4 regions of the Gordonia sp. AC31 genome follow, and region 1 is predicted to be linked to each of the others. Evidence: predicted binding sites of a transcription regulator. Region 1 holds the regulator's gene; each other region holds the start of a gene.

Region 1 (7,563 bases):
TGCATCCGTCTCTACAGCGAGAACGACTTCGACTCCCGGCCGGCCTTCACCGACCCGGAGATCCTGCGCACCAACCTCGCGGCGGTCATCCTCCAGATGACCTCGCTGAAACTGGGTGAGATCGCCGAGTTCCCGTTCGTCCAGCCGCCCGACGACCGCGCGATCCGCGACGGTATGGGTGTTCTCACCGAACTCGGCGCCATCACCGTCCCGCGCGAGGGCGGGCCCCCGCGACTGACCCCGATCGGCCGGTCGATGTCGCGGATCCCGGTCGATCCCCGGGTCGCCCGGATGCTCATCGCCGGACACGAACTGGGTTGTCTCGACCACCTTCTCGTGATCGCCGCCGCGATGTCGCTCCCCGATCCACGGGAACGGCCGGCCGAGCACCGGGAGGCCGCCGACGCCCAGCACCGGCGCTTCGTCGTCCCGCAGTCGGACTTCCTGTCCTACGTGGAGCTGTGGCGGTACCTCGGCGACCAGCGCAAGGAGTTGTCCGGCAGCCGCTTTCGGCGCATGTGTGAGCGCGAGTACCTCCACTTCCTGCGCATCCGGGAGTGGCAGGACCTCCACCGGCAGCTGACCGATATCGTCAAGGACCTCGACTGGTCGGTCGCGCCCACCGAACTCGACGCGGACGCCGTCCACCGATCCATCCTGTCCGGGTTGCTCAGCAACATCGCCGCCCGCAACACCGAGGGCCGCGAGTTCACCGGTGCGCGCAACACCACGCTGATGATCTTCCCCGCCTCTCCGCTCGCCAAGAAGCCACCCGCCTTCATCATGGCGGCCGAGGTCCTCGAGACGTCGCGCCTGTTCGCCCACACCGTCGCCGGGATCGATCCGCTGTGGGCCGAGAAACTCGCCGGGGATCTGGTGAAGCGCACCCACAGCGAGCCGCACTGGTCGGCGAAACGCGGAGCGGCGATGGCCTACGAACGCGTGACCCTCTACGGGGTCCCGCTCGTCGCCCGCCGGCGCGTCGACTACGGCCCCATCGACCCGGTGGTCTCCCGGGAGCTGTTCATCCGGCACGCTCTCGTCGAGGGCGATTGGCGGACGCAGCACGCCTTCTTCGACCGCAATCGCACGCTTCTCGAGGCCGCCTCGGACGTCGAGAACCGCACGCGCACCCGGGGTCTCGTGATCACCGAGGACCAGCTCTTCGAGTTCTACGACCAGCGGCTACCGGCCGAGGTCACCTCGGCCCGGCACTTCGACACCTGGTGGAAGAAGGCCCGCCGGGCCGAACCGGATCTGCTGGATCTGCGCCCCGAGGACGTCACGGGAGGCACCGACGTCGCCCCCACGGACTATCCCGGCGCCTGGCAGCAGGGCGACACCCGACTCGAACTGCGCTACCGGTTCGAACCGGGCGCACCCGACGACGGCGTCACCGTCGTGATCCCGCAGGCACTGCTACCCCATGTCCGACCGGCCGGCTTCGACTGGTCGGTCCCGGGCATGCGCGCCGAACTGGCCACCGCACTGGTCAAGTCGCTGCCGAAACAGCTCCGCAAGAGCATGTCGCCCGCGCAGCGGTTCGCCGAACTCGCGCTCGGCCGGCTCACCCCGCGCAAGGAGCCGCTGGCCACCGGGCTGGCCCGCGAGCTCTCGGCGATCACCGGGATGCGGGTGACCGCGGGCGATTTCGACACCGACCGGGTACCGCCGCACCTGCGCATGCATTTCGCGGTGGCCGACGACTCCGGGCGGATCGTCGCCCGCGCCGACTCGTTGCCCGAACTCCAGCAGACCGGAACGCCCGCGGCGCCGAAGACGGTGTCGCGCACCCTGTATCGGACCTGGACCGCAGACGGGATCGGTTCGCTCGCCGAGCAGACGACGGTCGATGTCGCGGGGCAGCGGCTGACCCGGTACCCGACGATCGACGTGGTCTCCGACGAGAAGGGCCACGCGCGGGGCGTCGTCGTCGTCGATGCGGCGAGCCCCGAGACACGGGACCGCCTCCTGCGACGCGGGATCGTCGCCCTCCTCGACCTCGCGATACCTCCGCTGCACAAGCGGATCGCCGGCTCGCTGAGTCCGGTCGAACGACTCGCCCTGAGCCAGAGCCCGTACTCGACCATCGAGGCACTGCTCGCCGACTGCACCCGCCGGGCGACCCGGGACACGGTCGCCGACATCGACGACGCAGAGCTCGCCGCGGTTCGCTCACCGCAGTCCTTCTCGGCGCTGCTCGAACAGATCCGGCCACGGGTCGCCGCGGCCGCACCGGACTACTTCTCGCTGGCCGTCGCGGCCCTCGAACGGATGGCCCCGCTGCGGGCGGCGATCGACCGGCACGCCGGTTCGCTGGCTGCCGACGACGTCGCCGAACAGGTCGCCCACCTCGTGTTCGATGGATTCGTGGCGGCCACCGCGCGACGCCACCTGGAGAATCTGCCGCGCTATCTCGACGGCGCGCAAGCACGTCTGGAGGCACTACCCGCGTCCGCGGCACGCGACCAGGCCGGGGTGGCCGCCGTCGATCGCGCCGTCGAACGGTGGGCCCAGCGCATCGAACAGGTACCCGAGCACCGGCGGGCGGTGGTCGACGACGAAGCGCAGTGGCTCGTCGAGGAGTTGCGCGTGGGGCTGTTCGCCCAGCGTCTCGGTACCGCGTTCCCGGTGTCGGAGAAACGGGTCCTACGAGCTCTGGACCGACTCGGCTGACACGGGTTCGGCGAGCGCGCTCCCGGTACCCGATGCCGCCTTCAGGTCGTCGATCTCGCGCTGGAAGTCCTCCACCGAGTCGAACGACCGGTACACCGAGGCGAAGCGCAGATACGCCACCTCGTCGAGATCGCGGAGCGGACCCAGGATGGCGAGTCCGACCTCGTTGCTGGGGATCTCGGCCGATCCACTGGCGCGCACCGTGTCCTCGACCTGCTGGGCGAGTTGCGCGAGCGCGTCCTCGGCGACGTGGCGGCCCTGACAGGCTCGCCGCACGCCGCGCATGACCTTCTCCCGGCTGAACGGTTCGGTCACGCCGTTGCGTTTGACCACCGCGAGCACGGCGCTCTCCACGGTCGAGAACCGGCGACCGCACTCCACACAGGAGCGACGGCGGCGGATGGCCTGCCCTTCATCTGCGACACGCGAGTCGATGACCTTGGTGTCGTCGTTCTTGCAGAAGGGGCAGCGCATCGTGTCCTCACGCAGGTCGCGGGACGCTGGAACGCACCCGAAGCGTGCGCCCCGCCGCTTGTCGGCCGGCCCCTGTGACATCGAGGATACCGCCCGGCCTCAGCGGTACCGGGGGGTGAGCAGGGGCTGGCCCACCTGCAGCGCGCTCGACCCCAGATCGTTCATCGCGACGATCTCGTCGATCACGACCTCGCGCGGCATCTCGGGTGCCACCCGGCCGGCGATCGAGCTGAGCGAGTCCCCCGAGCGCACGTGGACGACCTCGGCACTCACGGCGGACGGGGTCAGCGAGTCCGAGTAGTTCTGGCCCACGACACCGAACACCCACACGACGAACGCCAGCCCGACGCCGGCGAGGAGCGCGACCGCGGTGCGGCGGCGGCGACGGAACACCGCCGCGTCGGGTCCGACCGGGCCACGCCCGCGCACCCCGACCGAAGAGCCACAGTGGGTACCGCCCACCCGCGGGGTCACCGGCGACGCACCCCGCGGTCGGGTGCCGGCCGGCCGGTTGTCTACCGGGCGGCCGCCGTCGGACAGCGGGGCGCGCGTCCGGACCCGATCGGCGCGGTCGGTGGGGGGCCGGACAGCGTCGGGACGGTCGGTGCGGACGGGAGCGACGAGAGTGGCGGTGCGCATGGTGCCCTCCGGTGTTCTGGTGTCTGGATCGTGCGGGGTGTGGCGGTCGGTGTTCGAACATCGATCAGATGTTCGATGCACTGATGTTCGAATTTGTAGCACGACGTCCCGACAAAGTCTCGCGACACATCGAACAAATGTTTGAGGTGCCGGTCGCACTCCGCTAGGCTCGGACCCGGCGCAAGCCATCTACCAGCACGTTCCGAAGACGAGAGGAACCGAACATGAGTGACACCGGCGATAGGCGCGGCCGAGCGCGGGGCGCCGACGACGAGGCCCCGTTCGACGCCGCCGCCGCCGAGGCCTCACTCACCCCGCGACAGGCCGGGGTCCTGGAGGTGATCCGCCGCTCGGTGCGCGAGCGCGGTTATCCGCCGAGCATCCGGGAGATCGGCGACGAGGTCGGCCTGGCCTCGACGTCGTCGGTGGCCCATCAGTTGCGGACGCTGGAACGCAAGGGGCTGCTCAAGCGCGACGCGAACCGTCCCCGTGCGGTCAACATCGCCCCGAGTGACACCCCGTCGCCGGACACCCCGACGGCCGGCCAGCTTCCCGAGCCGACCTTCGTGCCGGTTCTCGGCCGTATCGCGGCCGGCGGTCCGATCCTGGCCGAGGAGGCCGTCGAGGACGTCTTCCCACTGCCCCGTGAGCTCGTCGGCGAGGGATCGCTCTTCCTGTTGCGCGTCGTCGGCGAGTCGATGATCGACGCCGCGATCTGCGACGGCGACTGGGTCGTGGTCCGGCAGCAGAACGTCGCCGACAACGGCGACATCGTCGCGGCCATGATCGACGGCGAGGCCACCGTGAAGACCTTCAAGCGTCAGGGCCCGAACGTCTGGCTCATGCCGCACAACGAACTGTTCGATCCGATCCCGGGCAACGATGCCGTCATCCTCGGCAAGGTCGTCACCGTGATGCGGCGAGTCTGACCTCTCCACCGACCGAACCGTCGAGCACCGCCGCGGCAGCCTCGCGCGCCGCGGCGGGATCCGAGGTGGCCAGGGCAGCCTCGGCGGCGGCCCGGCAGTCCGGTGCGGACACCTCGCCGAGCCGGGCCCCCACGGCCGCGGCAGCAGCCGGCGCGCTGGACAGCGAGGTGACCCCGAGACCGACGAGCACGCAGGCGAGGTTCGGATCGGCGGCGGCCTCGCCGCACACCCCGACCGGCTTTCCCTGACGTGCACCCGCTGCCGCGACACCCGCGATGAGGCTCAACACGGCCGGTTGCCACGGGTCGGTCAGTCCGGCGAGATCGGCCGACATCCGATCGGCCGCCATCGTGTACTGGGTCAGATCGTTGGTGCCGATGGATACGAAGTCCACCTCGGCGAGGACGGCTTCGGCCAGGATCGCCGCCGCGGGCACCTCGATCATCACCCCGGCGACCAGACCACGGCCGCGGACCTCGGCGGCGAAGGTGCGCGCCTCCGCCGGCGAGGCGATCATCGGCGCCATGACCCACGGCGCGACGGCCGACCCCGACGCGGCCTGCGCGATCGCGTCGAGCTGATGCGCGCGGATCTCGGGGTGCGCCAGCGCGATCCGATCGCCCCGCACGCCGAGCGCTGGGTTCGATTCGTCGGGATGGGTCACGAACCGGAGCGGTTTGTCGGACCCGGCGTCGAGGGTGCGGATGACCACCTTCTGCCCGTCGAACGCATCGAGCACCTCCCGGTAGATCGCGGCCTGCTCGTCCACCGACGGTTCGTCGGCACGCTCGAGGAACGCGAGTTCGGTGCGGAAGAGCCCGACGCCCTCGACGGGGTACCCGGCCGCGGCGCGTGCCGACGATCCGTCGGCGACGTTGGCGAGCACCGCCACGGCCACCCCGTCGGCGGTCTGCCCCGGACCGGTCCAGCCGGCGACGAGTGCGGCATGCCGCCGATCCTCGTCGACGCGAGCCCGGGCCGCCTCCGCATCGGGCTCCACCTCGATCCGCCCGGTGCTGCCGTCGACGAGAACGGTTGTGCCGGGCTCGATCTCGTCCAGGTCGGCCACCGCCACCACGCACGGGATCCCCAGCTGGCGCGCGATGATCGCGGTGTGGCTGGTCGGTCCGCCGAGGCGGGTGACGAGGGCGATGGTGCTCGTGGGGTCGAGGCCCGCGGTGTCGGCGGGCGCGAGGTCGTCGGCGAGCAGGACCGACGGCACCTCCGGAGTGGGCACACCAGGTTCGGGTAGGCCGAGCAGTTCGGCGAGGACCCGGTCGCGCACGTCGTTGAGATCGGTGACCCGCTCGGCCATCAGTCCGCCGAGCTTGGTGAACACCGCCGCGAACTGTTCGGTGGCCGCGACGGCAGCGGCCTCGGCGGGGGCGCCCTTGCCGATGAGCGCGGTCGCGGCACCGATCCAGCCGCGGTCCTCGGCCAGGCCCGCCGTCGCGGCGAGCACCTCGGCCGTCACCCCGGTGTTCTGCGACGCGCGCGTGCGCAGCCGCGCGGCGACGGCGCCGGCCGCGGTGGCGAAGCGCGTGACCTCGTCGGCGCGCCGTTCCTCGGCGATCTCCACACCGACGCCGAGCTTCTCCGGCGAGTGGTCGGGTCGCTCGCCCGGCCACAGCGCGGGACCGTGGGCCAACCCGCCGACCACCGGGGTTCCCGTCAGGATCTGCGCCATCGTCTTGCCTCTCACTCGACTACCGATGTGACCACCGTTACAAAAAGTGCTTGACTTGTCAACACAAACAGGCGTAAACACAATTACTACAACATCCAATCCCACACGCCTCAACAAGCGGGTTGGTCGAAACCGGAGATCGGAGCGGTGTGTACGCCGAGGAGAGACAACAGGCGATCGTCGACGAGGTGCGACTCGCGGGGCGGGCATCCGTGGCCGCGCTCGCCGAGAAATTCGACGTCACCAGCGAGACCGTCCGACGCGATCTCGCGGTACTGGAACGCGCCGGACATCTCCAGCGGGTCCACGGCGGCGCCGTGCGCGCCGAGATCATGCGCACCCTCGGCGAGCTCGGGATCGACGAACGGGAGTCGAGCCAGATCGAGCAGAAGACCGCGATCGGCCGGGCGGCCATCCGGTTCCTGCCGCCCGACGGCGGCTCGGTGCTCTTCGACGCCGGCACCACCACCTACCGCGCGGCCGAGGCGACCGCTCCCGATCGGAGGCTCACCCTGTTCACCAACAGCCTGCCCATCGCCGGCCTGCTCGCGGGAACCCATCCCGACGGTCTCCATGCCCTCGGCGGACGCGTACGCGGTCTCACCCAGGCGACCGTGGGCGTCGACACCGTGGACGCGCTTCGCCGACTGCGCGTGACCACCGCCTTCATCGGGACGAACGGCCTGAGCGAGGCCCACGGGTTGTCGACACCCGACCCCGACGAGGCCGCGGTCAAGGCGGCGATGGTCGCAGCCGCGCAACGGGTCGTGGTCCTTGCCGACAGCTCGAAGATGGACCGCGAGGACCTCACCTCCTTCGCCGGACTCGACGACGTCGACGTCCTCATCACCGACTCCGGGATCGACCCGGCCTATTCGGCGGCCCTGTCCGCGCGTGGCGTCGAGGTCGTGATCGCATGATCGTCACCGTCACCGCCAACCCGAGTCTCGACCGCACCCTCGAACTCGGCGCACCGCTCGCCCGCGGCGAGGTGCAGCGCGCCGGCGTGGTCCGCACCGAGCCGGGCGGCAAGGGCGTCAACGTGGCCCGGGTCGTCGCGGCCGCGGGCCTGGCCACCCGCGCACTGCTCCCGGCGCGGCCGGGCGACCCGCTGCGGGCCGCACTCGACGACCTCGCACTCCCCTACGACGCCGTGCC
Region 2 (7,563 bases), on a different contig from region 1:
TTTGATTCGATCTCTACGATCGTGAAACCAGGTCAATTGTTCGCAGCCGCAAGGAAAAAGGACAAGTTACCGGCGAGTTTTCACCCGATCAGGGGAACGCTTGTGTTTGTCAGAACGGGGGTGGGTCGATGCGGTCGAGTTCTTCGCGGGCTCGTTGGTTTCGGGCGCGTTCTTGTCGCCGGCGGGCGAGTTTGGCGTCCAGTCGGCTGTGTGTGCGCTCCGGGTTGTCGGAGGCGATGACCCGTGGGGTGGGTGGGGCTTGGGCGGCTTGTTCGAACCGGATCCGCCGAAGGTTCGGAAAGGTGTCTTCGAGGGTTTCGGCGTCGCCGGGCAGGGTGACCCCTTCGGGGGTCTCGTATTCGGTGACCAGGCGTCCGTCGTCGTCGCGGTACTGCACATCGACCCAGTCCCCGTGGGTTTTGAACAGGTGACCGGGACGGCATTTGGCGTTGAGGTTCTCACTCGACGTCGCTCCACCGCGGGCGGGGTCGGTGTGGTCGTACTCGGTGACATGGTCGAGATCGCACGCGAACGCTGAACGCGTGCAGCCGGGTTCGGTGCAATATCCGTCCCGCACCCGCACGAAATCAGCACACGACGCGGTCGGCCGATACCCGTTGCCGGGATGGGTGGCCGGGTAGACCACCGCGACGCCCGAGGCGAGGCCACCGGTCCCGCCGACATCACCGGGTTCGGCTGCGTCGACATCAGTGCCGCCGTGGACAGTCGACTCGACTGTGTCAGCCGGCGCGGAGCGATGGGCAGTTCGCTGCGCTTCATCGTCGTTGGTGCTGGGGGCGACGTAGGTGGGTTGGGTGCGGGCGGGGGTGACCGGGGACAGGGTGGCGTCGGGGCGGGCGGCGAGGTCACGGACGTGTTCGTCGCTGATGATGCCGTGTTCATCGAGAAACCCCACCCCGGGCGCCCCGGCCAGGGTCGCGGCATCGGTGACCACATGGATCACGATCTCGGCGCGGACCGCGTCGAGGACGCTTTGCGGGTCTGGGATGTCGGCAGTGCACGGCTGTTCATCGTCGCACTGGCAGTCGAAGCTGGTGCGGGTCAACAGCGCGAACATCGCATCGGATCGTCGTATCCCCTGGGTGCGGCCATCCCGCTTACAGACCGTGTCGGCGAGGATGGCGACGGCTTTGGCCGAGATCCGCACGTTTTCCGCCGACATCACGGCGGTGAGTTCGGCGGTGCCGTCGGGCAGTTCGTGGGTCCACACCCCACGTTGATCCATCGCGTCTTGGCGGCGTTGGCGTACCGCGTCGGGGTCGTGGCGAAAGACGAGGCGGTCGACCATGTCCCGCAGGCGGGCCCGATCCCACACACCTGTTCGGCGACGCACAGTGTCGGCGATCTCGGCATCCAACGCGGGGGTGATGGGGTCGTCGGTGGGGATCAGTTCGGTGCGGGAGATGATCAGCCGGATCTGCCACTGCGACAGGACCCCGTCACGCAGGGTGTCAGCTACCTCGGGGAGCCGGTCGCGCAGCGCGATCGCCTCATCGATCAGGGTTTCGGCGTGGCGGCGGGACACCCCGGCTTGGCGGGCGATGCGGGCGGCGCAGTCGGCGTGGCCGTCCATCACGAACCCGGACGCGCTGGTGGTGATCAGGCGGTCGGTCATCGCCGCGATCGTCTGATACTGGTGCCAGGCGAGGTAGGACTCGCCGCGCCGGGTGGCGTCGAGGCCGGCCATCAACGACACCATGTCGGTCTCGGCGACGTGGGCAGGATCGACCCCGGCGACGAACTCGCCCGGTAGATCGGTCCACGCCTTCACAACGCCCCCCCGACGCCTGTCCACTCACCCGCTGCGACCAGGTGATCCGTTGAAAAACAATGTAAACCCGGCCACCGACAATTCCGGATGAGTCTCCACAGGAGTGACATCGTTGTCGACGAAATGTTCTCTGGGCGTTGCGGTGTGGTGCCGTCCGGGTTGGCGGCGGATGAGATCGTCGGGTCGCCAGGTGGTTTCGACACGGCGACTCGCCTGGCGGCTCGTTGCCGGCTCAACCAGCGGGGGGCGCCGGGTCAACCAGCGGTGGGGGAGCAGGCTCAACGAGCGGTGGGGGCGCCGGCTCAACGAGCGGAGGGAAGGGGTGGTCGCCAGGTGGCTTCGACACGGCGACTCGCCTAACGGCTCGTTGCCGGCTCAACCAGCGGAGTGGGGCGCCGGCTCAGCCAGCGGAGGGGGAGCCGGCTCAACCAGCGGAGGGGTGCCGGCTCGACCAGCGGCAACGGCCCAATCGTGCCGCTTCCGTTCGTCGGACCGGCCATACTCATTTGATGAGAACTCGCACGACCAGGGTGGTCGTCCGCAGCGTGTACGGTACCGCCGCCGTCGAGTGGTTCTTGATCCTCGCGATCGCGACGATCATCGTCACGCGCCTGTATCTGCACCTCACCGGGTATCCGCAGGTCGGAAGCGGAACACTGCACATCGCGCACGCGCTGTGGGGTGGCGCGCTGATGATGCTGGCGCTCATCACCGGATGGCTGTTCCTCGGGGCGACGGCGCGGATCATCGCGATCGTGCTGGGCGGTATAGGTTTCGGGTTGTTTCTCGACGAGGTCGGCAAGTTCGTCACCCGCTCCAACGACTACTTCTACGGGCCGTCGGCGGAGATCATGTACGTGCTCGTCGTGATGATCCTGTTGATCAGCCGCGTCGTTCGGGATGTCAAGCGGCCCACCGGCGCCGAGGCGCTCGCCAATGCGGCGGTCATCGCGGCCGACGGTGTCGCGCACGGGCTTCCGGAACGTCGTCGACGGCAGGCCGAAGAGTTTCTCGTGGTGGCCGAGGGCAAGGGGCTCGACGCCGAGACGATCGGTCACATCCGAGCGCTCCTCGAATCGAGCGAGGGTACGCCGGACCGGTTGATGCGACTCCGCGACCGGGCGGTCGCCCTGATCCCGGACTTCTTCCGCAGTCCCCGATGGATTCCGGTCGTCGGGTGGGGGTTGGTCATCGCGTCCGCACTCACCGTCATCGTCGGCGTGCTGAGCTTCTACTTCTCCGGAGACCGCAGCGAAGAACTCGACATCTACATCGAACTCACCGGCAGCACGCCCGCCACCTGGATTCTGTTGATCAGCGGGATCGCGACACTCGCCCTGGCGCTTCCGGCGATGGTCGCGCGCCGGCGCGGTGTGGAGCCGGCCGGGCCGCTACGAGGGCTGCGTATCGCCGCCCTGGTGTTCATGCTGTCGAACGCTCTCGTCGACTTCGCGCTCGAGGGCTTCGGTGCCCTGTACAACCTCGCCCTGGGCTTGTTCGCCCTCAGCATCGTGAGTTTCCACCTCGCGCAGGCGTCCGTCGCGTCGGACGGCAGTCGTGATCAACTGAGGGTGTGACTCATCTCGATCGGACTGTGGCTGCCGCGCGTGTCGAGGGCTTCGACCGGCGGACCGCGGACGTCCCGGGCGCACGGGCCGCCTCGGTCGTCCTTGCGGTAGCGGAGAAGGACGGCCGTCAGGGGATCTGGCTGTGCAAGCGTCCCACGACGATGCGACGCCACGCCGCCCAGTTCGCACTCCCCGGTGGCCGGCTCGACCCCGGTGAGGACCATGTCACGGCCGGCCTACGCGAACTCGACGAAGAACTCGGCATCCAGCTGCCGCCGAGCTCGGTGCTCGGGGCGCTCGACGACTATCCGACGCGCTCGGGTTTCGTGATCACCCCGATCGTCTGCTGGGCCGAGGAATACCAGGAGCCGACGCCCAATCCCGACGAGGTGGCGCTGCTGTTCTTCGTCACCTTTGAGGAACTTCTCGTCGAACCGCGGTTCCTCACGATCCCGCAGTCGGATCTCCCGGTCATCCAGTTGCCCATCGTCGGCTCCCTCGTCCACGCCCCGACCGCCGCGGTGATCTACCAGTTCGCCGAGGTGGTCCTGCGGAACCGGCAGACACGGGTCGACGGCTTCGAGCAGCCGGTCTTCGCCTGGAAATAGCCGCTCAGCCGGTGACGAGTCGCTGCTCGGCCCGACGCACGTAGGGCCGGGCTCCCGTGTCGCGGGCCACCCGGACGGCATCCTGCAGGTCGGCGGTTCCATCCAGCCCGACGACCTCGCGCGCGGTTCCGCGGTACAGCGTCGCGGGTCCCAGACACACGAGTCCGGGCCATTGCACCACCAGGCCCGACGACCAGTCGGCGGTGAACGGCTCGATGCGGCGGCAGATCTCACCAGCGGCGTCGCGGTGACGGGAATCGCGTGAGACCGCGTAGAGCGTCTCGATGAGCAGTGGAACGCGCGCCACCACGCGCGAACCGGCCCACTGGTCGGCGTCCGCGGTCAGCTCCGTCGCGAGTTCGAGGGCACGGTCGAGGTCGCCGCTCTCGGCGGCGCCCAGTGCGATCACCAGGGTGAAATCCTCGTCCACCTCTTCCGCGAGCGCATCGAACGGCGGTAACGCCGAGGCGAGCTCGCCGCGGTGCCACGCGGCGATCGACGCGCTGGTCGCCATCGACGACTCGGCGAGAAGTCGTGCACGGTCGGACAGCCCGCCGACCGTCGCAGCGAACCTCGCGGTCAGTGCCGTGCTGGTGTCGTAGTCGCCACGTAACAGCGCGATCATCACCTGCCACCACAACTGCATCGTCTCCACATCGGTACCGCCGATACGTTCGGCGAGCCGGGTGAACTCGGTGGACAGGCGTCGCGCCAGACGCAGATCAGCCGCCTCCACCGCGCAGACACGTTGCAGATGCAGCGCGGTGGCGCGTTTGTGGAGGTCGCCGGCCGACAGTTCGTACAGCTCCCGGGCGATCTTGCGTCGATCCGCCAGACGGTCGGGAACCCACCGGACGAGGAACTCGGCGAGGTCGATCTCGAAATCCACGGCACCGCTGTCGTGGACGACACGTGCGGCACCGAGATGGTCGTCGGCGCCCGGCAAGCCGAGGACGGTCAACCGGGCTGCCTCCGATGCGTGAAGGCGCGCAACCACTTCGGGGTCCAAGGCCTCGCCGTGCGTCAGTGCCTCGCGGGCGAGAGCGGCATGGTCGGTCTGGACGACGCCGTAACCGGACCAGTATCCCGCGACCCCGTTCGGTGCCGACAGCAGTGCGGTCTCGGCGAGCGCGGGCCAATCCCGCGTCAGCCGACTCACCGTCGCCGCCGATTCGAAAGAGTCCGCAGCCGAATCGAACTCCCCGATGCGCAGCGCGGCGGTGCCGGCGATCCGGCGCAATTCGACGGTCGAGTCGGGGTCGAGTCCGGGCAGACCGAGCCCACGTCGTGCCAGGTCGAGCGCACGATGATCGGCCGTTGCCGAGAGTGCGCGGTGAGCCGCCCCGATGCATGTGCGAGCGGCGACGGCGGTCGAGTCCTCGTCGACGGCGCACTCGACGCGGTGCACGGCCAGTGACTCGAGATCGTCGGGACGCACCGCTTCGAACGCAGCGGCGAGCCGCGCGTGCGCCTCGATCCGTTGCTCGCGCGAGAGGTGGTCGGCGAGACCCTTCGTGACGCTCGCAAGCTCGCTCCTCAGGGGGCTGGTGGTGACGCTCGCAAGCTCGCTCCTCAGGGGGCTGGTGGTGACGCTCGCAAGCTCGCTCCTCAGGGGGCTGGTGGTGACGCTCGCAAGCTCGCTCCTCAGGGGGCTGGTGGTGACGCTCGCAAGCTCGCTCCTCAGGGGGCTGATGAGCCCGCTGCGGACTGCCTCGTCGGCCACGCCCTGACCGAGGGTGCGGGCCACCTCGGTGAACACATCGTCGGGGAGATCGCCGCCTGCGATCGTCACGGCCGTGACCAGCGCACGAGCGGCAGGGGAGAGATCGTCGAACCGCGTCGAGTACATCGATCGGGCGGGATGGTCCCGGTCCGGCGGCGCCCCGGTTCTGGCGATGGTGCACAGTTGTTGCGCCACAGCAGGATTGCCGAATGACTGCGCGACCAGCGCGTCAGCGTCGACCCGGCCCGTGTCACCGAGCTGCTCGAGACGCCGAACGATCAGCGCGCGCATGTCGTCGGAGCCGAGTTCGGTCAGACGCACCTCGGCGACCGGCCCGTGCCGGTTCAGTGTCGACCGGAGGATCTCGACGGGCTCGGCGTCGGGGTCGCGGCAGGTGACCAGGACCGTCATCGGTGCCTGTCCGATACCTGCAAGCACGCGTCCCAGCACAAGAGCCGAGTCGGCGTCGAGCCACTGGGCGTCGTCGACGAGTAACACCGACCGCCCGTGCTCGGCGACGTCGGACCAGATGCGGGCGGTGAGGTCGGCGACGATTCGCGCCGTCGGGACGGAGACCGGGGACTCGCCGAAGAGTTCTTCGAGGCCGCCGAACGTCGGTCCGGGCGGGCCGGGTCGGCCGATGAAGCGGCGGGCCACGGCACTGTGCCGTGCGATGAGGTGCTCGACCAGCGCGGTCTTCCCGATGCCCGACGGGCCGATGAGGACCACACCCGCGGGACGGTCCGCGCCGGTTTGCCAGACCTGTTCGAGCACTGCGTGTTCGGCGACTCGGCCGATGAGTTCGCGTACCGGCTGCGGCGTGGCGGAGGTGGCGGAGAGCGGCGAGACCGCGGGAGACGGGTCGAGCAGGTCGTCTTCCAGCGCGATCGTGTCGGGATGCGGATCGAGACCCAGGTCGTCACGGAGGGCCTGCCGGAGTCGGCGCAGTACGCCGAGGGCGTCGACCGTGCGTCCGTCGTCGTGCAGCGCACGAGCGAGGGTCCGCGCGGCGCCCTCGCGGTAGGGGTCCCGTTGACAGAGCGGCGTCAGCAACGCGACCGAGCGACGGTACTCGCCGACCGTGCGCAGCGCGTCGGCTGCGGTCTCGGTGAACTCGGCACGTATCTCCGCGAGCCGGACGAGTTCGGGTGCGATGTCGGCGATGTCGGCGATCTCCGGAAGCGGTTCGCCCCGCCATAGTTCGAGCGCTCGGCACAACACCTCTGCGCCGGCCCGGGGGTCGGACCGGACGAGCTGCAATCCCTCCTGGCCGAACTGGTCCAGCAGATCGAGGTCGGTGACTGCGCCGTCGCAGTGCAGTAGGTATCCCGCGGGGACGGTGTCGATGCGGACGACGCCGGTCGGGGCGAGCGAGCGTCGAAGCCGGGACACGTATCCGTGCAGAGTGCTCGCCGCCGACGCCGGTGGACGACCACGCCACAGGAGCTCGGTCACCCGCTCAGGGGAGCACGCGGTCCGTTCCGCGGCGAGGATGGCAAGCAACTCGGCGTGCTTGCGGGCTGTCATCGGGATCGGCGACCCGTCGGCAGCGGTGACCGACAGTGGACCCAGGACCCGGATCGCCAGATGTGGTTCAGAAGCCAACTCACGCGCCGTTCGTCGGGTCGCACCAGTCGCGCACAAGGCTAACACCAGCGCGGGTTGTCAGCGTTGTCGTCATGACAACCACTGCACACACCCAGAACCAGAACCACGACGCGTCGGATGGCGACACACCCGGCCCGTTTCGCAGCCCGAGCTGGCCGGTCCTACGCCGTCTCAGCGGCGGAGCCCTGACCCTCGGCGGAGTCGCCTGCATCGCCGGCGGGACGTTGCATCCCATCGTCGACGGCGAGGCCCACTCCGTGGAGG
Region 3 (7,563 bases), on a different contig from region 1:
TGGGATGCCATGAGGTCTCTTTCTGGGAATGGACTCGGGGAGCACTAATATGTACATATTTAGTGAGACGTGGGTTACTGTAGAACGCGTCACGAGCAATCGGCAAGAGCATCCGGAGGAATCACCATGCGTCCCACGCACTCTCCACGTCCCGATCTCGCCGTGCGCTACCGGGCGGCGGGGCATTGGCGCGACCAGACGGTCGACCACTTCCTCGAGCGGGCCGCCGCGCTGTATCCCGACACGGTCGCGGTCATCGACGGCGACCGGCGGCTGACCTTCGCCGATGTGGAACAGCAATCCCTGCGCCTGGCCGCGGCGCTCCACGACCGCGGTGTGCAGCCGGGCGACGTGGTGTCGTTCCAGCTCCCCAACTCGGCCGAGGCGGTCGTCGTCTTCCATGCGATCCATCGGGTCCGTGGTGTCGCCAACCCGATCGTGCCGATCTACCGGGAACGCGAGGTCGGGTTCATTCTCGGCCAGGCGGGCACCAAGGTCGCCTTCGTTCCCGGAACACACCGAGGATTCGATCACGTCGCGATGTATGCAACTCTCCGACAACGACTTCCGGAACTGGACCTGGTCGTCACGACCGACGGCCAGGCAACCGACGGCCAGACCGTCGGACTCGCCGATCTGATCGCGTCCGCGACGCCGGAGATGATCGAGGCGGTGCGCGCGCTGCCGCCCGCCGATCCCGACGACGTGTGCCTGCTGCTGTACACATCGGGGACCACCGCGGATCCGAAGGGCGCGTTGCACAGTCACAACACCCTCGTGTTCGAGAACATGTCGATGATCGACACGTTCGGACTCAACGAGCGCGACGTCGTGTTCAACCCGTCGCCGGTGACGCATGTGACGGGCGTGAACTGCGCCCTCACCCTGCCCTTCCTCCTCGGTGCGCCGGTGGTGCTCCAGGACGCGTGGGACCCGGAGGTCGCACTGACGAGGGTGCTCGAGGAGCGCGCCAGCTTCATGATCTTCGCGACCCCGTTCCTACGTGGCCTCTTGGACGCGGCCGTCGCGCGTGGCGTACGCACACCGTCGGTGCGCTACATCATCTGCGGGGGTGCCGACATCCCGGACTCGCTGGTGACCAGATCCACCGAGGTGCTGGGCACCGTGACGCGGATGTACGGCGCCACCGAGGGGCCGTCGGTGACGTCCGCCAATCGCTCCGACGAACCCCGCCTGCGTACCGGGACCGATGGCCGCGTGCTCGCCCCGACCGAGGTCATCGTGTCCGACGGCGCCGGGGGTATCGCTGCGACCGGCGTCGTCGGTGAGGTGCTGTGGCGCGGGCCCGACACCTTCCTCGGATACCTCGACGCATCGCTCAACGACGAGGCCTTCACCGCCGACGGGTTCTTCCGCAGCGGTGATCTCGCCTACTTCGATGCCGACGGTGGAATCCACATCGTCGGCCGGATCAAGGACATCATCAATCGGTCCGGCGAGAAGATCAGCACCCACGACGTGGAGAACGAACTGAGTGAGCATCCCGCGGTCGCCGAGATCGCGGTCGTCGCCGGGCCGGACGCCCGAACCGGGGAGCGGGGGTGCGCGTTCGTGGTCACCCGGGACGCCGTCGACCTCACCCTCGAAGAGGTTCGAGAGTTCCTCTCCGCGAGAGGAATCGCGATGCAGAAGGTCCCGGAGAGCGTGTTCGTCGTCGACTCCCTGCCGAAGACGGCCAGCGGGAAGATCCAGAAGTTCGCCCTCCGCGACTGGACCCGCGACCGCACGACCACACCGCCGCAGATGCAGGCCGTGACCATCTCCGCGGCGCACGAACGGTGAGAAATCCAGCAGGACAGCACGACCGAGCAGGACAGGAACGACGAGAATGACGACGACCGCACCGGGCGCGATCACGCTCGATGACTACGAAGAACAGGCGCGGGCCTGGCTCGACGCCGAACTGCCGGCCTGGGCTGCACAGGAGCACGACCCGACCTACGCCATCTTCCACAATCGGACGCACGACGAGGAGCGTGCGTTGATCGACGCGGCGCGAGCGTGGCAGGCCCGACGCGTCGACGCGGGCTTCGGCGCGATCACCTGGGGCCCGGAGTGGGGCGGACCGGGTCTCACCGCGGGCCACGAACGCGTTTACGTGAACCTCGAACGCGGATACCAGGCCCCCGAACGCCACGAGAACGTTTTGGTGACAGTCGAACTGGTGGCGCCGACCCTGCACGCACTCGGGACCGACGAGCAGCGGAAGCGGTTCGTCCGCCCCTTCCTGCGCGCGGACGAGCTGTGCTGCCAACTGTTCTCCGAGCCCGGGGCGGGTTCGGACCTGGCCGGCTTGTCGACGAAAGCCGTTCGGAGTGGGGACACCTGGCGGATCAACGGCCAGAAGGTGTGGAGTTCCGGCGCGCAGTTCTCCGAGTGGGGTCTGCTCATCGCCCGGTCCGACCGGTCGGCGCCGAAACACAAGGGCATGACCGCATTCATGGTCCCGATGGACACGCCCGGCGTGGAGGTGCGGCCGATCCGGCAGATGTCCGGTGGGTCGACGTTCAACGAGGTCTTCCTCTCCGACGTCGAACTACCGGACTCCCTGCGGGTCGGTGCCGAGGGCGACGGATGGAAGGTCGCGCTCACCACACTCGGTTTCGAGCGGAACTCCAGCGCCGGGATCGTCAGTGCCGGCGGTAACAGCGTCGACCTCGCCCGCCTGGCCGACCGTCTCGGACTGTCCGACGACCCGTTGGCCCGCCAGCAGCTCGGCGACGCCGCGATCTATGAACGGGCGGCGGCCCTCATGGTGGTGCGCTACGCCGAACGTGAACGGGCCGGTGCCGTCCCGGGTGTCGAGGGCTCCATCGGCAAACTCGTGTGGACGCAGAACCTGAAGCGCGTCGGCGACGCCGCGGCGTCGTTCCTCGGCGACCGGATCGTCGCCGACACCGGCGAGCCCGACACGTTCGCATGGTCGGAGCATCTGCTCGGCGCACCCGGGTACCGCATCGCGGGCGGCTCGGACGAGATCCAACGGAACATCATCGGCGAACGCGGCCTCGGACTGCCGCGCGAACCCCGCTAGGAGTACACATGCCCATCGAACTCACCGTGGAGCAGCGCGATCTGCAGGCCGCCCTCACCGATGCGTGGTCGGAACACGCTCCGGCGCAGGATGTCTGGCCGTCGATTCGGGAACTCGGACTGACCGAGATCCCGTTTCCGGAGGATCTGGGCGGGGCCGGGTACGGGGTGAAGGACGCGTCGGTCGTGATGACCGCCCACGGTCGCTGTCTCGGTTCCTCGCCGTACCTCTCGTCGGTGATCATGGCCGGCCTCACCCTGCTCCATGCCGCCGACGACGAGGGGCGACGGGCACACCTGCCGGCCATCGCGTCCGGGGAGCGGCGCGCCGCACTCGTCTGCGGCCCCGCCGTGGTCTCCTCGTCGATCGGTGCGGAGGTCACCGATGAGGGAACGCTCGTCCTGAACGGACGGCAGGACGTCGTCCTCGACGCGGCGTCGGCCGACGTGCTCGTGGTCGTCGCGCACACCGCGTCCGGTGTGGAACTCGCCGTCGTCGACGGCAGCTCTGCCGGTGTCGGCCGCCACCAGCGTGAAAGCCTGGATCTCACAAGAGAGTTCGCGACTGTCGAGTTCACCGGTGTCGAGGCGACCCGGGTGTCGGGGCCGGAACTCGAGGCGCGGCTGCGCCGGGTGCGGTCGCTGCTGATGATCGCCCTGGCTGCCGAGCAGGTGGGTATCGCCCGCCGGTGCCTCGAGATGACGTTGGACTACGCGAAGACGCGGCAGCAGTTCGGTCGCACGATCGGATCGTTCCAGGCGCTCAAGCACCGCCTCGTCGACATGCTCGTGGCCACTGAGCTCGCCGAGGCGACGGTCCTCGACGCCGCGGACGTCGACCGCTTCGACGACGCGGATCTCGCCGAGCGGGCCGCGTCGGCTCGGGTGCTGGCCTCGCGAGCCGCCATGTATGCCGCGGAGGAGGCCATCCAGATCCACGGGGGGATCGGGTTCACGTGGGAGCACCCGCTGCATCACCACTTCCGGCGGGCCAAGACCGACCAGTTGTTGTTCCAGGACGACGACGTGCACGTCGACACCGTCGCCCGCGCCATGCTCGGACGGGCCCGCGCGGCGTCGGTGTGAGCGCCGGCGGAGTGGTTCCGGATCGGCGCGTTCGACCTACTCGTCGTCGCTGACCTGCGGAGCGCTCGTCGCGCAGCCGCGAAATCCGTCGCTGGTCGAGCCGGCCCCGAGCGGAGCGAGGCGCCCCTCCCCGCGCTGGTTGAGCTGGCACACCTCCGCCGGTTGAGCCGGCAACGAGCCGCTAGGCGAGTCGCCCACCCCCGCTGGTTGAGCCGGCAACGAGCCGCTAGGCGAGTCGCCGTGTCGAAACCACCTGGCAACCCGACGAACTCAGCCATCGCCAACCCGGACGGCACCATACCGCAACGCCCAGAGCCCATTTCGTCGACAACGATGTCACTCCTGTGGAGACTCAACCGGAATTGTCGGTGGCCGGGTTTACATTGTTTTTCAACGGATCACCTGGTCGCAGCGGGTGAGTGGACAGGCGTCGGGGGGCGTGGTGAAGGCGTGGACCGATCTGCCGGGCGAGTACATCGCCGGGGTCGATCCTGCCCACGCGGCCGAGACCGACATGGTCATGTTGATGGCCGGCCTCGACGCCACCCGGCGCGGCGAGTCCTACCTCGCCTGGCACCAGTATCAGACGATCGCAGCAATGACCGACCGCCTGATCACCACCAGCGCGTCCGGGTTCGTCATGGACGGCCATGCTGACTGCGCGGCCCGCATCGCCCGCCAAGCCGGGGTGTCCCGCCGGCACGCCGAAACCCTCATCGACGAGGCCATCGCACTACGCGACCGGCTCCCCGAGGTTGCCGACACCCTGCGTGACGGGGTCCTGTCGCAGTGGCAGATCCGGCTCATCATCTCCCGCACCGAACTGATCCCCACCGACGACCCGATCACCCCCGCGTTGGATGCCGAGATCGCCGACACGGTGCGCCGCCGAAAAGGGGTGTGGGATCGGGCCCGCCTGCGCGACATGGTCGACCGCCTCGTCTTTCGCCACGACCCCGACGCGGTACGCCAACGCCGCAAAGACGCCATGGACCAACGTGGGGTATGGAGCCACGAACTGCCCGACGGCACCGCCGAACTCACCGCCGTCATGTCGGCGGAAAACGTGCGGATCTCGGCCAAAGCCGTCGCCATCCTCGCCGACACGGTCTGTAAGCGAGATGGCCGCACCCAGGGGATTCGACGATCCGATGCGATGTTCGCGCTGTTGACCCGCACCAGCTTCGACTGCCAGTGCGACGATGAACAGCCGTGCACTGCCGACATCCCGGACCCGCAAAGCGTCCTCGACGCGGTCCGCGCCGAGATCGTGATCCATGTGGTCACCGATGCCGCGACCCTGGCCGGGGCACCCGGGGTCGGGTTCCTCGACGAACACGGCATCATCAGCGACGAACACGTCCGTGACCTCGCCGCCCGCCCGGACGCCACGCTGTCCCCGGTCACCCCCGCCCGCACCCAACCCACCTACGTCGCCCCCAGCACCAATGACGATGACCAGCGGCGGACCGCCCAACGCCCGGCACCAGCCGAGGACACCCGAGCCGACAGCGAGAAGCATTCCACCGCAACCCACTTCGGCGACTCGACCGATGTCACCGCCGCGGGTGTGGCGGTGGTGTATCCGGCGACCCATCCCGGCAACGGGTATCGGCCCACCGCGTCGTGTGCTGATTTCGTGCGGGTGCGGGACGGGTATTGCACCGAACCCGGCTGTACCCGTTCGGCATTCGCGTGCGATCTCGACCATGTCACCGAGTACGACCACACCGACCCCGCCCGGGGTGGGGCGACGTCGAGTGAGAACCTCAACACCAAATGCCGCCCCAGTCACCTCTTCAAGACCCACGGGGACTGGGTTGATGTGCAGTACCGCGACGACGACGGTCGCCTGGTCACCGAATACGAAACGCCCGAAGGGGTCACTCTGCCCGGCGACGCCGAGACGCTGGAAGACACCTTCCCGAACCTTCGGCGGATCCGGTTCGAGCAAGCCGCCCAAGCCCCACCCACACCACGGGTCATCGCCTCCGACAACCCGGAGCGCACACACAGCCGACTGGACGCCAAACTGGCCCGCCGGCGACAAGAACGCGCCCGAAACAAACGAGCCCGCGAAGAACTCGACCGCATCGACCCACCGCCGTACTGACCCGAGAGCACGTGGGGCTCCAATCTGATGACGCGAGTTGTCAGACTTGGTAGCCTGTCGCCACGAGATCGCCGTTCGGTCGACCCCATCGGGACGGCGAACGGTGACCTGAGTGCGAAATGCGGTGAACTGATCAGTGTGACAACCGATTCGGGTGAAACGGACATCGGTCGGCATGGTCGGCATATCCTGCACCTGTGGCACGGCTGGTGACGACGGTGACCAGGGTGCGTCGGGCGCGCAGCGAACCGGAAGAGAGCGACGACGCGGCCCAGCCGCGGAAGGTGGGGTGGACATGGTCTCGGTGACCGGTGCGGTCGGCACGGTGGTGGAATCGGCGCAGGATGCCTTTGGGGCGTTCAAGGTCCTGCGGCGATCGGGTCTCGTGGATCCGACGAAACCCAAGGAGCTGCTGACCACGGTCAAGCGGGCCAAGATCATCGGTCCGTGTGCGGCGGCTGTGGCACACGGTGCCGACGAGTATCCCGAGGCCGGAGCCGTCGCCGACGAGCACGGCGAGCTCACCTTCGGTGAACTCAATGCGCACGCCAACGCACTCGCCAACCACCTGCTCGCGTCCGGCATCAAGCCGGGATCGGTCATCGGCGTCATCGCGCGGGACCACCGGGGTCTGCTCACCACCATGAGCGCCGCGGGCAAGGCCGGGTTCCGCCTGGCCATGATGAACACCGGCTTCGGCAAGACCCAGTTCGCCGAGGTCGCCGAACGCGAGAAGATCGTGGCGATGCTCTACGACGAGGAGTTCACCGACCTCGCCGACTCCCTCCCCGCCGACACCCTGCGCATCGTCACCTGGATCGACGGCAACCGCCCCGTCGGCGACGGCGTCCAGACCCTCGACGACATCGCAGCCACCGGCGATACGTCGACTCCGCCCGAACCAGCCGCGTGGGGTGGACTCGTCATCCTCACCAGCGGCACGACCGGACTGCCCAAGGGCGCCCAGCGATCCAAGATGTCACCGTTCGCCAGTGCGCTTCTGCTGGACCGGATCTCGTTGCCGCAGCGCAGCGCCATGGTGATCGTCTCGCCGATCTTCCACTCCACCGGTTTCGCATTGTGGGGGGTGGGGACGGCGCTGGGCAACAAGACCGTGGTGATGCGTCGGTTCGACGCGGAGAAGACCCTCGCCGCGATCGCCGAGCACAAGGCGGAGGTGCTGGTCGCCGTCCCGACCATGCTGCACCGCATGGTCGCCCTGGGTCCCGACGTCATCGGCAAGTACGACGTGTCGTCGCTGAAGATCGTCGTGCTCGCGGGTTCGGCTCTGTCGCCGACACTTTCGGAAG
Region 4 (7,563 bases), on a different contig from region 1:
ACGGCATCCGGCTGCGGCGCGTCGGACAGGTCGTCGGGAGCCGGGCCCCGCACCGACAGCCGATGCGCCACCCCGTGCCGGGTGGCGTTGCGCCGCAACCGATCAGCGCGATCGGGATCGCGTTCGAAAGCAACCGCCACTCCCCGGTCGTCCGCGCGCAACCACTCGATCGTCACACTGCCCGACCCGGCCCCGATGTCCCAGAGGATCTGCGCGCCGCCCGGTTCCAGCGCACACACGGAAAGGGCACGGATCGTCGACTTGGTGATCTGTCCGTCGTGTTCGTAGGTGTCGTCCGGCCGCCCCGGGAGCCGGGACCGGCGGGGTCCGACGCAGTCGAGGGCGACGATGTTGAGCGGGTCGCCGGCCCGACGGCGCCAGGTCTCGGCGGTACCGGCGGCGATCTGTTCGGCCGGCCCACCGAGCTGCTCGAGGACGGTCATCGTGGACGTACCGAAACCGGCGTCGACCAGGATGCCGGCGAGTGCGGCGGGTGTGGTCTCGTCGCGGCTCAAGACCAGTACGCGAGCCCCGTCGGTGACCTCGCCGAGCACGACTCCCGGCTCGGCGCGCACCGCACTGACGATCCGGGTCGTGGCGAGGTCCCAGCCCAGACGCGCACAGGCGAGGCTCGCGCTCGACACGGCCGGATACACCCGTACCCGGTCGGCACCGACGCGCGCGATGATGCTCGCACCGACGCCGTGGAACATCGGGTCGCCGCTCGCCAGGATGTGGATCGTGTCCGGGTGAACGGCGTCCGCGGCCTCGCTCTCGACCACTTCTGCGAGGTGTTCAGACATCGGCGACCGCCACGGTCGCAGTTCGGCGTCCAGTTCGGGCACCGCGCCGTCGAGGAGCGCCAGTTGCCGCGCAGCGCCGTAGATCACGCGGGCGCGGCGAAGTTCGTTGCGGACGGTCTCGCCCAGACCGGACCAACCGTCGGCGCCGATACCCACCACGACGAATGCGGACATCACCGCAGCGGATTCCGCGGAGGTCATCGGGGCAGTCTCCGCCACACGGCACGCGGCAGTAGTCGCATCCCGAAGAACAACGGACGCAACGTCCCCGGGATCCAGACCTCGCCGCGGCCCTTGCGATAGGCATGAGCCACCGCGTCGGCGACCTGCTCGGCATCCCGCGACAGCGGGGCCGGCTTCACCCCGGACGCCATCAGGTCGCGGGTCATCGCGCCGATCACGAAGCCCGGGCGGGCCAGCAGCAGGCGAGCGCCGGTGCCGTGCAGCGCATCCGCGAGTCCGCTCGCAAATCCGTCGAGGCCCGCCTTCGTCGACCCGTAGACGTAGTTGGCGCGGCGCACCCGGACACCGGCGACCGAGGAGAAGACGATGATGGTTCCGGAGCCCTGCGTGCGCAGTACCGAAGCGAGCGGGGTGAGCACGCTGATGTGGGCGTAGTAGTCGGTGTGGGCGATCTGAAGTGCATGCGGCACATCGGTTTCGGCGCGAGCCTGGTCGCCGAGGATCCCGAACGCGATGATCGCGATCCCGATCGGACCGTGTCGCTGCGCCAACGACTCGACGAGCGTTGGGTGGCTGTCGGTGTCGTTCGCGTCGAAGGCGACGGTGTGTACCTCGGTTGCACCGGCTTCGAGCAGTCGTGCGGACTCGGCCGCGAGGTCGTCGGGACGGCGGGCCGCCAGGACGACGGTCCGCCCGGATGCGAGGCGCGCCGCGGTGGCGACGCCGATCTCGCTGCGGCCGCCGAACAGCACGAGGGCACCGGACGGGTCGGTGTCCGGACGCGCTGATGCCCATCTGCTGCGTGACGCCATGGCTGCCAGTATCGCATCGGCCCCGCGACCGACCGTGTGCGGCGTCGCGGCTAGTTTGGTGTCATGCCTCGTAACGCCGCTGATCTCGGGCCCGATGCGCTCGCCTTCCTCGTCGAACGCCACCTCGGGACCCTCACCACGCTGCGCGCCGACGGCACCCCCCATGCCGTGGCCGTCGGGTTCACCTGGGATCCCGACGCCGGCCTGGCGAGGGTCATCACCTCGGACGGCAATCAGAAGGTCCGCAACACCGAGCGGGGTGGCTACGCGGCCGTCACCAACGTCGACGGCCCGCGATGGCTGACCCTGGAGGGTCCCGCCACGGTGCGTCGTGAGCCCGAGCGCGTGCGCGAGGCCGAGCAGCGCTACGCCCAGCGATACCGGGAGCCCAGGCCGAACCCGCGCCGCGTCGTGATCGAGATAAGCGTGAGTCGCGTACTGGGTTCGGCGTCGCTGTTCAGCTAGTGCCCACGTGTGAAGTCGGACGCTGCTTGACGTGGGCGCTGGCGTCGTCAGCAGGTTCGGTCCGGTTCATCGCATAGTCATCAAGGCCGGCCGGAACTTCCCGAACGGTGACGCACTCCGCACGCTGGTGTGACCGGCGATCTGCGACATCGAGGACAACCGGCTCGGGGTCCGAGGGTGACCTGACCCCAGATCTCGGACACGTTGAATCCGGCAACGAGCTGGAGGAAGCGAGTCGATCGATCTACGGCTCGACGACACGAGTGAGAGCGGTTTCGTCAGGACGCGGTGGACTTGTACGAGTCGACCCCCGAGGCCACGGTGCGTAATATCGCCGCCGATCTCGGCGACGAGCGCGGCACGCTGCGTCACTGGCTCGACCGCTACGGCACTGACCCGCAAGACCGTTGGCGGTCGAGTATTTCGTCGGGGAGACGAACTTGTGAGCCGTTCGGCGTTTGTCGCCGAAGCGGCTCGACACCTACCCGGTGAGGTGGCAATGCGAGCTTTTCACGATCGCGTGCTCATCGTTCACGGGTGGCGGAAGGCAGCCCTCGCGCGGGCAGCGCGGACGGAAGCTGATCATGCTATGCGTGGTCGGACTTGCTGAGCCGCGACTTCGCCGCTTGCGCCCCGAATCGGGCGTGTGTCGGAGACATCGCGTATCTGCCGATCGCTGACGGCACCAACCTGTATGAGCCACGATGACCGACTGCTACTCCCGACGGCCGGCCGGGTGGGCGGTGGCCCATCACATGCGCATCGACCTCGTCGGGTCAACGCTCGGCATCGCCGGCATCGGGGTTTCCCTCTATCACGAGGTACCGACAACTCGCTCTCGCCGAATAGCGTTGAATGACATAGCTTTTGAGATTGACGCGCGTCCATTTTGATGTACACTCGAACGTACATTCGCAGCAACGGTTCTCGGGGGAGGTGACCATGTCTGATGAATCCGCGACGCCGCAACCGCGTGCCGTCGAACTGGTGGCCGACCTCCACCGCATCCTCGACGAACTGCAGACCGTGGACCTGGCGCCGTGTACCGATACCGAGTTGGCGGATGTGGCGGCCGACACCGAGAAAGCGATCGCACGGTTGACCGTGGCCGGTGACCGGCAGATCGATCAGGTCGAGGCCCGCGACCTGCCCCGCAAAGCAGGCTGTCGGACACTCATGCAGTACATGACCCACCGGCTGCGGGTCTCCAACCCGATGCGGCGTCGTAAGCAGATGGATGCCACCGCCACCCGCACCAGCCTCGGCGGCGAGGTCCTACCACCTGAACATCCGTGCCTCGCTGAAGCGTTCGCCGCGGGTGCGGTCGGCTCCGCGCACGTGCAGGCCGCCTTGGACGTCCTCGACCGCATCCCGGTGGCCATCGACCACGACATCAAGGTCGCCGCCGAACGACAGATGGCCGAGATCGCCGCCGACCACATCCCTGCCGACATCACCCAACTCGGTGCCCGCCTGCTCGCTCACCTCGACCCCGACGGCACCCTGACCGACGACACCGACCAGAAACGACGCCGCGGCCTGTGGATCGGACGGCAACGCGCTGACGGCACCGCCAAGATCTCGGGCACCCTGACCCCCGCACTCGCCGCCCGACTCACGATGATGTTCGCTGTCTGGGGAAAACCCGGCCTCAACAACCCCGACGACCCGCAGTCTCCGTCCGGGCCCGCCGGCACCGCCGACCCCGACGCCCTGACAGCCGCCGCCGACCGCGACGGCCGCACCCCCGCCCAGACCAATCACGACGCCCTCGATGCCGCGCTGGCCGCCGGATTCGCCGACGGGACTCTCGGCACCTCGCATCGTGGGCTGCCGGTGCAGCTGATCATCAAAGCCGACCTCGGTGATCTGATTCGTGAAGCCGGCCTCGCGACCACTGCTACCGGCACCCTGCTGCCCATCCCGGACCTGATCGAGATGGCCGCCGACATCCAACCGTGGTTGGCGATCTTCAAAGACCACACCACCGTGCCGCTGCACTTCGGTAGGGGCAAACGTCTCGCCACGCGCGAACAACGCCTCGCGTCGTTTGCCCGCCCCGACGGTGAAGTGTGCTCGGCACCCGGGTGTGACCAGCCCGCCACCCACGTCGAACTCCACCACGCCCAGAAGGACTGGGCCAAGGGTGGTCTCACTAACATCGACGACCTCGCCCCGGCGTGCCCACGCCACAACCGCATGGTCGGCGACAAGCCCGGTCAATACACCACCCGCATCGCTCGGTCCGGACCCGACGAAGGTCGCTGCGTGTGGCGGTTGAACGCCGAACCCGGCGCGCCACCCAACCCCGACCGCCTCAACCGTCGACCCGACATACCCCGACGGTTCGCACACCACCTGAACACCGTGCGCGACGAGATCCACGGACCACCACCCCGGCCCGGCGATCACCCACGCCCAGACGGCCACACCCACATCGACGCACGCCGCTCATGGGCGACGATCAGCCACGTCATCGACGTCCGACCACCCCGACCCAAGTCCTCCGTCGTCGAAGCGTTCCTCGCCGAGCTTCTCGCCACCCACTAGTTCGCGTCCATAGATCAAACTCGCGATCAGCGAACTTCGACTCGCCCGACGGACCTCGATCGAATTCCAGCAGCCGAAATGACGTTCAACGGTCGGACAGGCGTGCCCGCCTCCCGGCGTCAGAGCGATGTCGTTGTCGTACGAGATGAACCGACGACGCGCGGCAGCAGTGTGAGTCCTACAGCCGGACGAGGTCGTGCGGGCGGTTGTTGAGCGACTCGCAGCCGTCATCGGTCACGACGACGATGTCCTCGATGCGGGCACCCCAGTGACCGGGCACGTAGACCCCCGGCTCGACGCTGAACGCCATGCCCGGGCGCAACGGAATGTCGTTGCCGCCGACGATGTACGGCTCCTCGTGCACCGACAGCCCGATCCCGTGGCCCGTCCGGTGGATGAACCGATCGGCCAGGCCGCGCTCCGCGAGGAGATCACGCGCCGCGGCGTCGATCGAGGACGCGCTCACCCCCGGCCGGACGGCGGCCACCGCCGCGCGTTGGGCCTCGAGCAGAGCGGCGTAGGCGTCGGCGATCTCGGCGGGCGGATCGTCGAAGCAGTAGGTGCGCGTGGAATCGGAGTTGTAGCCCGGCTCTACCGGACCGCCGATGTCGATCACGACGATGTCGGACCGCTCGATGACCCGGTCGGAGAACTCGTGATGGGGATCGGCTCCATTCGGTCCCGACCCGACGATGATGAAAGCCGCCTCGGTGTGTCCCTCCTCGAGGATCGCGGCGGCGATGTCGGCGGCCACCTCGCGTTCGGTGCGGCCGGGGATCAGCCAGTCCCCCATCCGCGCGTGCACCCGGTCGATCGCGGCACCCGCGCGGCGGAGCGCGTCGACCTCCGCGGCGTCTTTGATCATTCGTAGTTCGCGGAGCACCTCGGTCGCCAATTGCGGTGTGGCGCCGGTGTGTCGGGCCAGCGGGATGGCGTGGAGGGCGGGCATGGAGTCGGACACCGCGATCCGCGGCTGCGACGGCAATCCGGCCAATGCGAGAGCGTGGGCGTCGTCGCCGTCGACCCAGTCGGCCACCTCGATGTCGAGATCGCCGACCGCGGAGGACGACAGCGACGGGACCTCGAGCCGCGCGATCACCAGTCGGGGATCACCGGTAGCGGGGATCACCAGCGCCGTGAGCCGTTCGAAGGTCTCCGCCCGGGAACCGATCAGGTAACGCAGGTCCGGCCCGGGGGCGACGACCAGCGCGTCCAACTCCGCGGCGCGGGTGAGTTCGGCGGCGCGGCGGACCCGGTCGCGGTACACCTGCGCCTCGAAGAGCGGCCCGGCTCCGATCCCCTCGCCCGCCGTCGCGACCCGTGTTGCCCCGCTCCCAGATGCCATGCGACGAACACTACCGCCGACTCATGACAGAGTGTGGGGGTGACGGATTCGTTGATGCTGCTCGACGGCGCCAGCCTGTGGTTCCGATCGTTCTTCGCGCTGCCGGAGAAGATGACCAGCCCGGATGGGCGCCCGGTCAACGCGGTACGCGGTTTCGTCGACACGATCGCCAATCTCGTGGTGCGCGAACGCCCCACACGCTTGGTGGTGTGCCTCGATCTCGACTGGCGCCCCGAGTTCCGCACCGACCTGATCCCCACCTACAAGGCCCATCGCGTCGCGGTCCCCGACGGCGGGACCGACGTCGAGGGCCGGGACATCGACGTCGAAGAGGTACCCGACACGCTCACCCCGCAGGTCGACATGATCATGGCTGTTCTGTCGGCGGCGGGCATCGCCACCTCGGGCGCCGTCGGTTGTGAGGCCGACGACGTGATCGGCACACTCGCCTACGACGAGGCGAACGATCCGGTGATCGTGGTCAGCGGTGACCGGGACCTGCTGCAGGTGGTCGCCGACGATCCCGTCCCGGTGCGCGTCCTGTACGTCGGCCGCGGTCTGGCGAAGGCCGAGATGATGGGCCCGGTGGAGGTCGCTGAGAAATACGGCGTGCCGGTCGAGCGCGCGGGTATCGGCTACGCGGAGATGTCGATGTTGCGCGGAGATCCCTCGGACGGTCTGCCGGGCGTGGCCGGTATCGGCGAGAAGACCGCGGCGAAACTGATCACCGAGTACGGCAGCCTCGACGCCCTGGAGGCGGCTGCCGCCGACCCGTCGTCATCGGTTCCGACGCGGAGCCGCAAGGCACTGCTCGCCTCGGTCGAGTACCTGCAGGCGGCGCGGACCGTCGTCTCCGTGCGCACCGACGCCGAGACGATCGACAGCGGTTCGGACATCCTCCCGGCCGAGCCCGCCGACCCCGCGGCCCTCGCGGAGCTCGTCGAGGAGCTGGGTATCGGAGCGTCGGTGGGGAGGCTGGCCAAGGCTCTCGGCTGGCCCCAGGCCGGCTGAGGCCGCATGTAGCAGCCGGCTGAGGCCGGACGTGACAGCCTGCTGAGGCCGGACGTCACAGCCGGTCGAGTCACCTGGGGCGCGAGACCTCGTAGCGGCCGTCATCGTCGATGAATGTGACGGTGACCTGCTGCTGCTGCCCGCCGACGGTGACCGAGCACGTGAACGATGCTCCGGTCTCCACCCGCTGCCCCGACGGGCACTGGACGTCGGAGACGTCGCTGGCCTGGTAGTCCTCGGTGAGGATCTTCTGCACGCCGTCCTGCGCCGCCTGCTGATCGAGGTTCTTCGGTGCCCATCCGGGGAAGAGGAATGCGGTGATCAGCACGATCGCGGCGATGAGGAGCAGCGCGCCGCCGCCGACGAACATCAGCGTCCGGGCGGTCTTGTTCGA

Evidence for each region. Region 1 encodes LexA, which represses DNA repair genes until DNA is damaged. Its sites were predicted from a motif close to CGAACANNTGTTCG; they were not measured.
Region 2: the regulator LexA is predicted to act here: its motif matches at 1,827-1,840, upstream of Q9R39_RS09005 (DUF222 domain-containing protein).
Region 3: the regulator LexA is predicted to act here: its motif matches at 4,536-4,549, upstream of Q9R39_RS20330 (DUF222 domain-containing protein).
Region 4: the regulator LexA is predicted to act here: its motif matches at 3,165-3,178, upstream of Q9R39_RS20105 (HNH endonuclease signature motif containing protein).

Annotation. Positions count from the first base shown of each region.
Region 1 is NZ_JAUZVK010000004.1:255,458-263,020, reverse strand. Features, by position in the region: gene hrpA (ATP-dependent RNA helicase HrpA) at 1-2,676, shown strand, start outside; gene nrdR (transcriptional regulator NrdR) at 2,650-3,150, opposite strand; gene Q9R39_RS07155 (LysM peptidoglycan-binding domain-containing protein) at 3,250-3,789, opposite strand; gene lexA (transcriptional repressor LexA) at 4,014-4,718, shown strand; gene Q9R39_RS07145 (phosphoenolpyruvate--protein phosphotransferase) at 4,696-6,405, opposite strand; gene Q9R39_RS07140 (DeoR/GlpR family DNA-binding transcription regulator) at 6,555-7,325, shown strand; gene Q9R39_RS07135 (1-phosphofructokinase family hexose kinase) at 7,322-7,563, shown strand, end outside.
Region 2 is NZ_JAUZVK010000006.1:7,439-15,001, forward strand. Features, by position in the region: gene Q9R39_RS09005 (DUF222 domain-containing protein) at 110-1,792, opposite strand; gene Q9R39_RS09010 (hypothetical protein) at 2,323-3,369, shown strand; gene Q9R39_RS09015 (CoA pyrophosphatase) at 3,366-3,968, shown strand; gene Q9R39_RS09020 (BTAD domain-containing putative transcriptional regulator) at 3,973-7,296, opposite strand; gene Q9R39_RS09025 (hypothetical protein) at 7,371-7,563, shown strand, end outside.
Region 3 is NZ_JAUZVK010000022.1:14,331-21,893, forward strand. Features, by position in the region: gene Q9R39_RS20310 (MFS transporter) at 1-11, opposite strand, end outside; gene Q9R39_RS20315 (AMP-binding protein) at 127-1,803, shown strand; gene Q9R39_RS20320 (acyl-CoA dehydrogenase family protein) at 1,850-3,055, shown strand; gene Q9R39_RS20325 (acyl-CoA dehydrogenase family protein) at 3,064-4,140, shown strand; gene Q9R39_RS20330 (DUF222 domain-containing protein) at 4,556-6,253, shown strand; gene Q9R39_RS20335 (acyl-CoA synthetase) at 6,549-7,563, shown strand, end outside.
Region 4 is NZ_JAUZVK010000021.1:31,240-38,802, reverse strand. Features, by position in the region: gene Q9R39_RS20125 (bifunctional cobalt-precorrin-7 (C(5))-methyltransferase/cobalt-precorrin-6B (C(15))-methyltransferase) at 1-1,004, opposite strand, end outside; gene Q9R39_RS20120 (SDR family NAD(P)-dependent oxidoreductase) at 1,001-1,798, opposite strand; gene Q9R39_RS20115 (PPOX class F420-dependent oxidoreductase) at 1,862-2,263, shown strand; partial or broken gene Q9R39_RS24770 (hypothetical protein) at 2,552-3,057, shown strand; gene Q9R39_RS20105 (HNH endonuclease signature motif containing protein) at 3,206-4,813, shown strand; gene Q9R39_RS20100 (Xaa-Pro peptidase family protein) at 4,992-6,158, opposite strand; gene Q9R39_RS20095 (5'-3' exonuclease) at 6,213-7,169, shown strand; gene Q9R39_RS20090 (DUF4333 domain-containing protein) at 7,240-7,563, opposite strand, start outside.